DNA from 4 places in the Pectobacterium parmentieri genome. Region 1 is predicted to be linked to each of the others. Evidence: predicted binding sites of a transcription regulator. Region 1 holds the regulator's gene; each other region holds the start of a gene.
The links. Region 1 encodes CRP, which controls carbon source genes, mostly activating them, when cyclic AMP is high. Its sites were predicted from a motif close to ATGTGANNNNNNTCACAT; they were not measured.
Positions count from the first base shown of each region.

Region 2: aaeR (HTH-type transcriptional activator AaeR) is a predicted target of CRP. The motif match lies at 1,866-1,883, and genes of this name have one in related genera.
Region 3: A8F97_RS11565 (YfcZ/YiiS family protein) is a predicted target of CRP. The motif match lies at 1,621-1,638, and genes of this name have one in related genera.
Region 4: ompW (outer membrane protein OmpW) is a predicted target of CRP. The motif match lies at 1,568-1,585, and genes of this name have one in related genera.

Region 1 is NZ_CP015749.1:4,705,283-4,708,450, forward strand. Features, by position in the region: gene argD (bifunctional acetylornithine/succinyldiaminopimelate transaminase) at 1-798, shown strand, start outside; gene crp (cAMP-activated global transcriptional regulator CRP) at 1,029-1,661, opposite strand; gene A8F97_RS21350 (OsmC family protein) at 2,036-2,443, shown strand; gene A8F97_RS21355 (phosphoribulokinase) at 2,610-3,168, opposite strand, start outside.
Region 2 is NZ_CP015749.1:3,748,677-3,751,844, forward strand. Features, by position in the region: gene aaeB (p-hydroxybenzoic acid efflux pump subunit AaeB) at 1-352, opposite strand, end outside; gene aaeA (p-hydroxybenzoic acid efflux pump subunit AaeA) at 364-1,266, opposite strand; gene aaeX (p-hydroxybenzoic acid efflux pump operon protein AaeX) at 1,337-1,540, opposite strand; gene aaeR (HTH-type transcriptional activator AaeR) at 1,901-2,845, shown strand; gene tldD (metalloprotease TldD) at 2,877-3,168, opposite strand, start outside.
Region 3 is NZ_CP015749.1:2,549,725-2,552,892, forward strand. Features, by position in the region: gene fadI (acetyl-CoA C-acyltransferase FadI) at 1-1,052, opposite strand, end outside; gene A8F97_RS11565 (YfcZ/YiiS family protein) at 1,298-1,594, opposite strand; gene fadL (long-chain fatty acid transporter FadL) at 1,976-3,168, shown strand, end outside.
Region 4 is NZ_CP015749.1:1,616,080-1,619,247, reverse strand. Features, by position in the region: gene A8F97_RS07150 (septation protein A) at 1-434, opposite strand, end outside; gene A8F97_RS07145 (YciC family protein) at 626-1,381, opposite strand; gene ompW (outer membrane protein OmpW) at 1,730-2,362, shown strand; gene A8F97_RS07135 (oligogalacturonate-specific porin KdgM family protein) at 2,498-3,168, opposite strand, start outside.

The DNA of each region.
Region 1 (3,168 bases):
CGCACGCTGTTCACCGTTTCAGTTGGCGGACAACCTAAGTATGCCGATGGTTTCGGGCCTAAGCCTGCCGATATTGTGCACGTACCATTCAACGATCTGGCTGCGGTTAAAGCAGTGATGGACGATCACACCTGCGCGGTTGTGCTGGAGCCGATTCAGGGAGAGGGCGGTATTACACCCGCTACGCCTGAGTTTTTGCAGGGCGTTCGTGAGTTGTGCGATCAACATAAAGCGCTGTTGGTGTTTGATGAAGTGCAGAGCGGGATGGGGCGTACCGGTAAATTATTCAGCTATATGCACTATGGGATTACGCCGGATATCCTGACAACCGCTAAAGCGTTGGGCGGTGGTTTCCCTATTAGCGCGATGCTGACGACGGAAGAGATCGCATCGGCCATGACGGTTGGGGTACACGGAACGACCTATGGCGGCAATCCGCTGGCCTGTGCGGTGGCAGAAGCCGCGCTGGATATCATCAATACGCCGGAAGTGCTGTCGGGCGTAGCAGATCGTCACGATCGCTTTGTTAGTGAACTTGAGAAAATCAACCAGCAGTACGGTGTGTTTGATCAGGTACGTGGTATGGGGCTGCTGTTGGGGGCCGAACTGAAACCGCAGTGGCATGGCCGTGCGGGCGAATTTCTGGCTGCCGCAACGGCACAGGGGCTGATGGTGTTGATGGCGGGTCCGAACGTCATCCGTTTTGTGCCGTCTTTGATCATTGATGAAGATGATATTGCACAGGGGATGGCGAAATTCGCCAACGCTGTTGCGCAGGTCGTTAACGCAGGAAACTGAGTTACGCTCTTAAAATAGCAGCGATAAAAAAACGTAGGGAACGTTTTTCAACGTCGCTTGCGACGGCCCGCAGGGGGGCGGCCAGGGATGGCACGCCATAAAAAACGTAGGGAACGTTTTTCAACGTCGCTTGCGACGGCGCGTGGGGTGACGAGCAGAAAACTCGCCATAAAAAAAGCGTGAGGCCGAGGCTTCACGCTTTTTTATTGGTAGGGTACCGCGACAGGGATTTAGCGAGTGCCGTAAACGACGATCGTTTTACCGTGTGCAGAGATCAGATTCTGGTCTTCTAACATTTTCAGAATGCGGCCCACGGTTTCACGCGAGCAGCCAACGATTTGCCCAATTTCCTGACGGGTAATTTTAATTTGCATGCCATCCGGATGTGTCATGGCATCAGGTTGTTTGGCCAGGTTGAGTAATGTTTGGGCGATACGGCCAGTCACATCAAGGAAGGCGAGGTTGCCGACTTTTTCTGAAGTCACCTGAAGTCTGTTTGCCATTTGCGCAGACAGGCGCATGAGGATGTCCGGGTTAACCTGGATGAGTTGACGGAATTTTTTGTATGAAATTTCAGCCACTTCACAGGCAGTTTTTGCCCGAACCCAGGCACTGCGCTCCTGACCTTCTTCAAACAGGCCTAGCTCACCAATAAAATCGCCCTGATTGAGGTAGGAAAGAATCATTTCCTTGCCTTCTTCATCTTTGATTAGCACTGCGACAGAGCCTTTCACGATGTAGTAAAGCGTTTCTGCTTTTTCACCTTGGTGAATCAGCGTGCTCTTCGATGGATACTTGTGGATATGACAATGGGAAAGGAACCATTCGAGAGTTGGGTCTGTCTGCGGTTTGCCGAGAACCATTCGCTATCATCCTCTGTTGTAATTCACTGCGCAAATTACAGGGGTCAGAGTTCCCTGTACGGCGTGTTTAACTGCTAAAAAAATAAAATTCAGTCTAGGCAGAATGACGTCAGGGAATATACTGGAACCACTGTACCCTTGATTTTCCGGTTGCTACCTTGCCGCACCGTAAACGTGGCTGGGTATGTCTGGCTACGTCATCATCTTCTTCGTTTCTGGGTTTGTCCAGAAAAGGTCTATTCTATTTTTGTTTTAACACAGCTTTAATGATGTGTCTTGTGTTGTCTCGCTTCAGCATGACAAAGCTCTGATTAACGCTGGTTTTTGTACAGTAACGATATAAATTTTCAAAAAAATTTTAGTGGAGAGGCATCATGCAGGCTCGGGTAAAATGGGTTGAAGGCTTAACGTTTTTGGGCGAATCGGCATCAGGGCACCAGATATTGATGGACGGTAATTCTGGCGATAAAGCGCCTAGTCCGATGGAAATGGTGTTGATGTCCGTAGGGGGATGCAGCGCGATTGATGTGGTTTCAATTCTGCAAAAAGGCCGCAACGATGTGGCAGATTGTGAGGTGAAATTAACCTCGGAACGCCGCTCTGAAGCGCCGCGTTTATTTACCCATATCAATCTGCATTTTATTGTGACGGGGAAAGGGTTGACCGATAACGTCGTTGAGCGGGCGGTTGCCCTATCAGCGGAAAAATACTGCTCCGTGGCATTGATGCTGGGCAAAGCCGTTGAAGTGACGCACAGTCACGAAATTAGAGCGCTGGCATAGTTCCTTCCTCTGGGCACTAATTCTGCTCACTTGAGCCCGTTATTAGGAGAAACACCGGGGGGGAGGTTCTCGTAGGGAGGCCTCACCCCGGTGGACGGCCCGAGTATCTCGATGCATAAACGATTGGTATTATCCTCGGGCACGTTCTCACCGTGCCCAGCTTTGCTTATTCGATGGCTTTCCCTTCTATCAGCCGCTGCACCAGCGGTGCCATGATTAGCTCCATCGCTAGCCCCATTTTTCCGCCGGGGACGACCAACGTGTTGATGTGGGAGATAAACGCCCCCTGCAACATGGCGAGCAGATAGGGATAATCAATATTATCCAATCCCTGAAAGTGGATGACGACGAAACTTTCATCCAGTGAGGGGATTGACTTGGCAGCAAACGGGTTGGAGGTGTCCACGGTGGGGACGCGCTGGAAGTTGATGTGTGTGCGAGAAAACTGTGGCGTGATGTAGGTGATGTAGTCTTCCATAGAGCGGACGACGGAATCCATCACCGCTTCACGCGAATGACCACGTTCATTGACGTCACGAATCAGCTTTTGGATCCACTCCAGGTTGACGATCGGTACCACGCCGACGAGCAAATCGACATGCTGTGCCACGTCGTTTTGATCGGTGACCACGCCACCATGCAGCCCTTCATAGAACAGGATATCGGTGGGCTCCGGCATCGGTTCCCACGGTGTGAATGTACCGGGAACCTGATTGTAGGGGATC
Region 2 (3,168 bases), 960 kb from region 1:
TCCAATTGCAGAGGCCAGCCCAAATACAGCACAGCAGCATCATCACAACAGGTGCGCGAATAGTGGAGATAATGATGGCAAGTGCACCAATACAGCCGATAAATGTACCGACAATACGCAACATGCCACGATGGCGAATGGCACCAGAAAACGGCTCACCACCTGCCACGAACGCAGGGCCACCAGCGACAATCGCCGCCGTCATAACTGCCGTATTCGGGGTCCCCAATTGCAGGTGAAACCCCAGGAACAGGGAAAGTACGACGGCAAAGGTCAGCTTAAAAGCAAAGCGAAAGCGCGCAAGCTGTGGTGTCGTAAAGAATAGGGGGTCTGCCAACAACGAGGTTTTCATCATCGCCTCACTTAACCGAACTCACGCAGGCGATAGAAAAGGCTGATGAGCAGCGAAGGCCTTTTGTCATTGTTGACCTGCTCGCCAGTAATCAACACCGTCGCGGTAGTGCCCGCCGGATAGAGGTCACCCATTTGACGATCCAGGCGAATTTTCACCGGCACGCGCTGTGCCAAACGCACCCACTCCAAGTTGGAATCTACATTTGCCAAGCCTTTCGTATTTGCACTGTTGCTGTTGTTATTGACCCCAGCCGCTACGCTATCCACCGTGCCGTAAAATATCTTTTCGCTACCGAGTGGGGTAATTTCCGCACGATAACCGCGGCGCACGCCTTCAAGCTTGGTCTCTTCCATGTATGCCAGCAGGTAGAACGAATCCTTTTTCACCAGTGCCACTACCGTGTTACCACGCTCGATAAACTCGCCGTTTTGCACATGCAGATTGGTGAGCCAGCCGTCGGCCGGGGCACGTACCACGGTACGTTCCAGTTCCAATTTCGCCAGTACCAATACTGCCTGCGCTTTAGCAAGCTGGTGCGTTGCGGTTTCCAATGCGTTACTGGACTGATCGATATTTTCCTGCGACATCGCACTGACGCCCAATCGCGCCCGACGACCTGACTCTCGGCGTTTTTCCGTCACCAGCGCCTGATAGTAGGCGACATCGGCTTCCGCCTGCGTCACAGCCTGCTTGTAGCGCGGCTGATCGATAACAAACAACACATCACCTTTATTCACCAGTTGATTGTCCGTAACGCGCACATCCGTCAATAACCCACTGACATCCGATGCAATCGCCACCACATCTGCAGTGAACTTGGCATCACGCGTCCAGGGCGATTCGGTATAAAACGCCCAGACACGAAAAATGGCCACAATTGCACACAGCGCAACGGCTAGCGTGATGGCCATACGGCTCAATTTTTTAGCCAGCGTAGCCTGCCGTCTAAACAAGGTTAAAAAGAAATTTTTCACAGACGCCTCACAGGCCGTAACGGAACAGTAAATAGAATAAGCAGCAGAACAGCGCGCTGTTAAACAGCGCCGGATGCCAAACGAAATCATAGATACCCGTCGGTAGCAGTAGGCGGTTCACGACAAAGAACAGGGTCAACGACACCAGCAAGACAAAAAATATGGGGGGAAATGACAGCCCGAACAACACCATAACTGGGAGTGAACTCATCCTCTTTTCCTTTTTCTCGTAGATAGCGGTAACGAACAAGTGTGCTACCAGGTAGTAAATTATGTCGTGCGGCTCCATTGCGTCGTGCTGACGTTCTGCATTGACAACAGGGCCTCATCCCGCAGGCTGACGGCCAACGAAGGAGATAGCGTTAAACTGATGAGTAGCGATATCAGCAGGGGGCTGACTAGCGATGGGAAATCAGTGTATTACTCTCTATTGGGTAAATAATCATAATCATTGGATAGTCTTGGGTGGACAATGCTCCACCCGACACCAACGGATAGGCTATATTATGAATACTTATTATCGCCTTATCTACATAGTGTGATCTAAATCACTTTTAAGCCAGAGTGAATAATGGAAAGACTAAAAAGTATGTCAGTGTTTGCTCGCGTGGTGGAATGTGGTTCTTTTACCGCCGCCGCCCGCCAGTTGCAGATGAGCGTATCCGCCGTCAGCCAGACCGTCAGCAAGCTTGAAAATGAACTACAAGTTAAGCTGCTGAACCGCAGCACGCGCAGCATTGGGCTGACGGAAGCGGGAAAAATTTACTATCACGGCTGTCGCCGCATGCTGCATGAAGCTCATGAAGTACACGAACAACTTTATGCCTTTAACAACACGCCGATCGGCACGCTGCGCATCGGCAGTTCTTCCACCATGGCGCAGCATGTGTTGTCCACCATGACCGCCAAGATGCTAAAAGAATATCCCGGTTTGTCCGTCAATCTGGTTGCTGGCATCCCCGCTCCCGACCTGATCGCCAACGGCTTAGATATCGTTATCCGTGTCGGCCCGCTGCAGGATTCCGGCCTGTTCTCGACGCGTCTGGGTTCAATGCCGATGGTGGTCTGTGCCGCGAAAAGTTATCTGGCGCAACACGGTACGCCGGAGAAACCGACAGATATGGGGAATTTTTCCTGGCTGGAATACAGTGTACGACTCGATAGCGAATTCGAACTAATCGCACCGGAAGGCATTTCGACCCGCATCACACCACAGGGGCGCTTTGTCACTAACGACCCGCAAACGCTGGTGCGCTGGCTCAAGACAGGGGCAGGTATCGCGTATGTTCCGCTCATGTGGATCGTGGACGAAATCAATCGCGGCGAAATAGAGATTCTGTTCAACCGCTACCACTCCGACCCGCGTCCGGTTTACGCGCTTTACACCCGTAAGGACAATCTGCCGCTAAAAGTGCAGGTCTGCATTAACTACATGACGGAATACTTCAAAAACGTCGCTCTGATCTATCAAGGTTATAGTGAGAATGATAGCGAGGACAAAAAACCGCGCTCATAAAGCGCGGTTTTAACCGGGGGATCAGAACAAATTACGCGGTCCCGCCGACAGTCAGGCTTTCCAGCTTCAGCGTAGGCTGACCAACACCGACTGGCAGGCTTTGCCCTTCTTTGCCGCATACGCCGACACCTTTATCCAGCGCCAGATCGTTGCCGACCATCGAGATCTGCTGCATTGCTTCAATGCCAGAGCCAATCAGCGTCGCGCCCTTGACCGGCGTGGTAATCCGACCTTTTTCGATCAGGTAGGCTTCGGATGTCGAGAAAACGAATTTACCAGAGGTGATATCAACCTGACCGCCGCCAAAGTTTGGCGCATACAGG
Region 3 (3,168 bases), 2.2 Mb from region 1:
AACGTCTGGGCGGCAAAGGCTTCGTGCATATCAATGAGCGTCAGGTCGGCCAGTGCTACACCCGCCCTTGCCAGCGCAAGCGGGGACGCATAAGCCGGCCCCAACAACATATCACGCTGCACGCCGATGGCGCTGAATGCATAGCTGCGCAGGTAGCCTAACGGCGTAAGTCCCAGGCTTTTAGCCTTAGATTCACTCATCATCAAAACCGCCGCCGCACCATCCGTTAGTGGCGTACTGTTCGCTGCCGTCACCGTGCCATGCCGACGATCGAACGCCGGACGTAAACGCGAATACTGCTCTAAGGCCGAATCGTGGCGCACGTTGTTGTCTTCACTCAGTGCTTTCTCATAAGGAGGGACATACGCCGTCATCACTTCGTCCCGCAGCACACCCGATTCCCAAGCCTGTGCTGCCAGCTTGTGCGAGCGGTGCGCCAACTCATCCTGCTCTTCACGTGTGATGCCGTAGGTTTTTGCCATCTGTTCAGCGGTATCGCCCATGCGCAACCCGGTGGAATACTCCGCCACGGCGGGCGCAACCGGCAGCAAGTCTTTCGGACGCAGGCCACTTAATAGCTTCAACTTCTGGCCCAGCGTTCGGGCCTTGTTCATATCCACCAGTGTTCTGGCCAAAGCTTTGCTGACACCAATGGGCAGTACGGAAGAGGAGTCCGCCCCCCCGGCAATACCGACTTCCACCGTGCCTGCCATAATACTTTCCGCTACATTGGCGACGGCCTGAAAGCTGGTGGCACAGGCGCGTGAAACGCTATACGCATCGGTATGCACGCTCATACCCGTACCGAGCACAATCTCTCTGGCGATATTCGGCGCTTCAGGCATTTGGACCACCTGTCCGAACACCAATAACTCGATCAGTTCAGGATCGATACCCGTTCGAACCAGTAATTCACTGGTGACGAGTTTGCCTAACTCAATGGCAGGTACGCCATGATAGGCCGTTGCCTGCCGGGCAAATGGGGTGCGTAATCCGCTCACGAACGCAATGCGATCGCCACGGCGGGTTATCAGAGGTAATACCTCGCTCATAAACGCTCCTGTTAACCGAAAGTAGAGTACGCGCACAACAGGTCTGACCTGATTTCATTGTTAACCAGATAGTTACATTACGCAAAGCTGCGCAACATAAAAGTGTGAAGAACATGCACGTCGCTGCGAACAAAGATGAATAAATGGCAAAAAGCGGAGGGGAAAAACAGGGGTCAGGCGATTTGTTAGGGCAAGACAAGAAACAGCCAACAGGAGCCAGGAAAAGGCTCCTGCCAACACAAAAATTAACGCAGGCCGAGCTGGAAAATCATCGTTTCAGCCTGACAACTAAATGTAAAATCGATGTCCAGTTTCACACCGCCGTCTACCTCTTCCAGCGTACTGGTGATGTCGCAAGGTTCGGATTCTACCGCGCGCGCTTTTGCCGTCAGAGCAGTGAGTGCCACCTCTGCATCAGAACGATCGCCGAACACTTTACTGTAAGACGCCGTGCAATCCGTATTATCCATGATGGTGCCGACATCGACACAACAGCAGGCTGCGGTTTCTTCAGCACTGCATTTATTGATTACGTTCGTCATGATGCTTTCCTCTTAAGACGCGGGAGATTTGATCCAGTTCAAATATTTCTATCTTCCTTATATTTTACTCCTTCATGCTAAAGCAGTACCAGCACTTCATGCCAGCCAGTAATTTTAGTGATATCAGTCACATTAAAGTGTTATTAGGCAGTAAAGATCGCGTAATACTTCCTCACACAAATTAACCAAAACGTTAAGTAGATCTAATTACTGCATCATTTTGGAAATATTTAGAACACACAAATGCAACATTATCGTATTCCCAACTTATACTTTGGCAACTGGTCTGATTTGTCAGGCTGAGTGCGCCCCCTACAATGCGCGTCCCTTGTTACCCCGTGTAACAACGTTAAATAACAAGCATATAAAGAGGTTTTGGTCATGAGCCAGAAAAACCTGTTCAAACAATCCACAATTGCTGTTGCGGTGGCCCTGTTTTCAGCAAATGTGTCCGCGGCTGGTTTCCAGCTTAATGAATATTCATCATCGGGTCTGGGACGCGCGTTTTCTGGTGAAGGTGCCGTAGCCGACAATGCGACCTCTGGCAGCCGTAACCCGGCAACCATGACCATGTTTGACCGCCCTTCATTCTCCGGTGGCGTCACTTATATCAACCCGGATATTGATGTTCAGGGGAAAAACTCCCAAGTCCCAGGGCAGAACACCAGCGCCAAAAACATCGCACCACATGCCTGGGTACCTAACCTGCATTTCATCATGCCGCTTAACGAACAGTGGGCGATTGGTGCTTCCGCCACCACTAACTATGGTCTGGCGACTAAATTTAATGATAACTATGCAGCAGGTTCTATCGGCGGAGAGACCGACCTGTTGACATCAAACCTGAACCTGAGCGCTGCATATCGCCTGAATCAACATTTCAGCTTTGGTCTGGGCCTCAATGCGGTCTATGCCGATGCTAAGATTGTTCGTCGCGCTGGTGAACTGGCAAACATTCCTCCCGTCATTAACGGAGTACCGTCTGGTGGTTTGCAAGGCGTAGTCGCAGGCCCATCTTCAGAACTGGTTCACATGGAAGGTAAAGAGTGGGGCTACGGCTGGAATGCCGGTATCCTGTATGAAGTGGATGAAAACAATCGCTTCGGCCTGACCTACCGTTCCAAAGTCGACATCGACTTCGATGGTGATTACCGCAGTAATATCCCTGCGGGCCTCCCAGGAACACCTGTCGGGACAGGGGGGGCAACAATTCCCGGTAAGCTGACGCTGAACCTGCCGGAAATGTGGGAAGCCTCCGCCTACCACCGAGTAGCACCTAAATGGGCGGTGCATTACAGCCTGACCTACACCAGTTGGAGCCATTTCCAGGAACTGAAAGCGACAGGTAGCAATGGTAATACGCTGTTCCAGAAAGAGGAAGGCTTCCGTGATGCCTACCGTATCGCACTCGGCACCACCTACTATCATGACGATAACTGGACGTTCCGTAGCGGTATCGCATTTGATGACAGCCCTGTTCCGGCAGATAAACGTTCCATTTCCATCCCCGATCAAGACCGTTTCTGGTTAAGCGCAGGTACGACCTATGCATTTAACAAAGACGCGTCTGTTGA
Region 4 (3,168 bases), 1.9 Mb from region 1:
ACGCTTTGCGGTAGCCAGAAAGCAATATAGATGTTAACCAACCCGCACACCAGAAAGAACATGGCCCAGGCGAAATTCAGTTTCCCCCAAACAGGCTGCGGTAAGGTCAACTCTTTACCCAGCATCTTCTGGATCAGGGTTTGTTTCATGACAAACTGACTAACCAGCAGGGCAATGGCAAACAACGTGTAGATGATGGTTACTTTCCATTTGATAAACAGATCGTTATGGAACACCAGCGTTAGAGAACCAAAAACGACGACCATCGCAAAAGTGACCAGCGTCATTTTCTCTATTTTGCGGTACATCACCCAAGTGATCGCGAGTGACAACGCTGTTGCCGCAATTAATGCACCTGAAGCCACATAGATGTCATAAAGTTTGTAGAAAGCAAAAAAAACGACCAACGGTATAAAATCAAGAAGTTGCTTCATTATATCAATCCATCACTCAACAGTGTCGTAGTCATAACCCGCAAGAGTTATCCGATAGCTCACGCCATTATCCTTTATTGTGGATCACCATTCCCGAGATATTGTAATAATTTGCAGAGAATTACGATTGGGGTGGTAGCGGATCTGCGAAGCCTATGTCAGTTCGTTGTGACATAGGCAGGGCGCAACGATTAAGCGCGCAGCAGCATATAAAGGCGGAATAGATAAATGAGCAGGATAGCGGAAATCAGGTTGCCGAGCCCATTTAGCACTACGGCCATTACCGTTGGTGATGAAATCGGTAACAAGGATACGAGTAACAAGATAACGATCTTCGTTAGCATCCACGTCACAATCGCAGAGGCGGTAATGCGTAAATTATCGTAAGCCAACCTGGCGCTGAGTTTTATCGCATGAAACACGCCACTTTTATCTGCCACCATAATCACGGGAGACAAACATAATGCAATCGCCAGTAAAATACCGGGAACAATAAAAAGTACTATGCCGAGTGGGATGAGAAAAGTGCAGAGTAAGAGAAAAATAAACAATTTAAGTAAAAACGGTGTAGATGCCCCAATAGCACGTAGCGCACTGGTTCGTTGCCCGTTAGAAACCAACTGGATCAACATTAATACCCCGCCGACCAGTAACGAGTTGCCCACTAATGTAGAAAAAATATCGGCTGCCGAAATTTTCAGTAACACGTTTTTCTGTTCAGGCGTCAGTTGCTGGACCAGGTCCATCAAGCCGAGCTTGGCTGAAGCTGGAAAGTCATCATTAATGGAATGTAGCAAAATCTGTAATTCATCCACTGAGGGCAAAAAGACGTTATTCATGATGACAGTAATGAATGCCGTTAACAGTGACATCATTAAGATGCTGATGAACTGGTTGCGGGTAAAATTCATTGCGTCACGGTATAGCGCGTTGGCCGTGATAGGCATGCAGGCTCCTTGAAAAATAAATCGACAGAAAGAACTTAACTTACGATTGTAACCTGTTAATTCGTACTGTGGCACCCCATCAACGATGCAATGCTGCTTTTCCCTTCACGGCGGATCAATGTGGCATGGTTACCAATAGTGATTTTCCTTGTCACCGATGACGCGTTTTATTGGTCGTGTTGTCTTTTTTGATTTAGATCAATTCCATGAATTTTAATTGGTTAGTGATAAATGATTTGGTTCAGTTTGGACGTAAAACCTTTAAAGGATGTGATCTGGCTTTAAACAATAATACCTACTTAGAGGTATATTTTGCTCGGAATTTAAACCATGCAAATGGAGTGGGTAATGAAAAAAACATCTTTCTTCTGGTTGGCAGCGACGTTTATGCCGGTATTTGTGCAGGCGCATCAAGCGGGTGATTTCATTGTTCGGGCAGGAACGACTACCGTGCGTCCTGCTGAAAGCTCGGACAACGTGCTGGGGTTGGGGGAGTTTCAGGTTAGCAACAATACTCAGTTGGGTCTGACTTTCAGCTATATGGTAACGGACAATATTGGTGTTGAATTGCTCGCCGCCACACCGTTCAAACACAAAGTTGGTACACCGGGTACAGGCACTATTGCGGAAGTTAAACACCTGCCACCATCACTGGTAGCACAATACTATTTTGGTGATGCTCAAGATAAATTACGTCCCTATTTGGGCGTTGGCCTGAACTACACGATGTTCTTCGATGAGAAATTTAATGATACGGGGAAAGGTGCTGGTCTGAGCGATCTGAGCCTGAAGAATTCCTGGGGTGTTGCTGCTCAGGCTGGATTGGATTACAACCTGGATAAAAACTGGTTGCTCAATATGTCCGTGTGGTGGATGGATATTGATACCGATGTGAAATTTAAAGCCGGTAACGATCAGCAAAGTATTCATACTAAACTTGATCCATGGGCCTTTATGTTTGGCGTGGGCTATCGTTTCTGATCTGGTGTGGTGATTAAATGTGAAGAATAAAAAACGGCGACGTTAATAACGTCGCCGTTTTTATAGACAGGAAATAACAAACCAATAAAAATGACGCTATTTACTATTAAATCTATTTCTACATGGCATTAGCCATTAGAAACTGTACTGTACACCAACACGGTAGCGAGTTTGGCGCTCGTCAGTGGTAGTACTACCTTTGACGTTACCTACCTGTGCATAAGGTGTCCAATTTTTGTCTAATTTGTAAGCCAGTTTAATATCGTGGCTAATTTCATAATTCTCGCTATCAGACAAATACCAAGTAGCGCCTGCTTTGTTGTTTTTGTTGTATTCGAGTTCGTATTCAACCACGAAGTTCGCTGGCAGTTTATAACCCAGCGTGCTGGTGATGGTATAACCAGTGATATCGGTAGGGTTTGTCACGCTTGATTTACCAATATCACCACTTACGCGAAGGTAAGATGCACGATAGCGCAGGCCATAATACAGCGAATCGGTAATATTCGCTGTACCTTTGATGTAAGGACGATAGTTGTTGCTAGTAGAATTGGAAACCAGATTCAGGCCGCCTTCCAATCCAAAGGTTTTATTGAATTTATACAGGTAGCTGGCGGTGACTTCGGTGCCGTTGCTGACGGTTTCATTATACGGTTTATTGGGGGTTTTGTCGTTGCTTGCTTGACCCCATTTACCTTCCATTGATAGGCCAAAACCGTTGTCAAAACGGTGGGACATCAGCAGGCGATCTTTGTGATCGGCTGACTTGGTATCCTTCATTTCATGACGGTAGTCAATCGTAACAG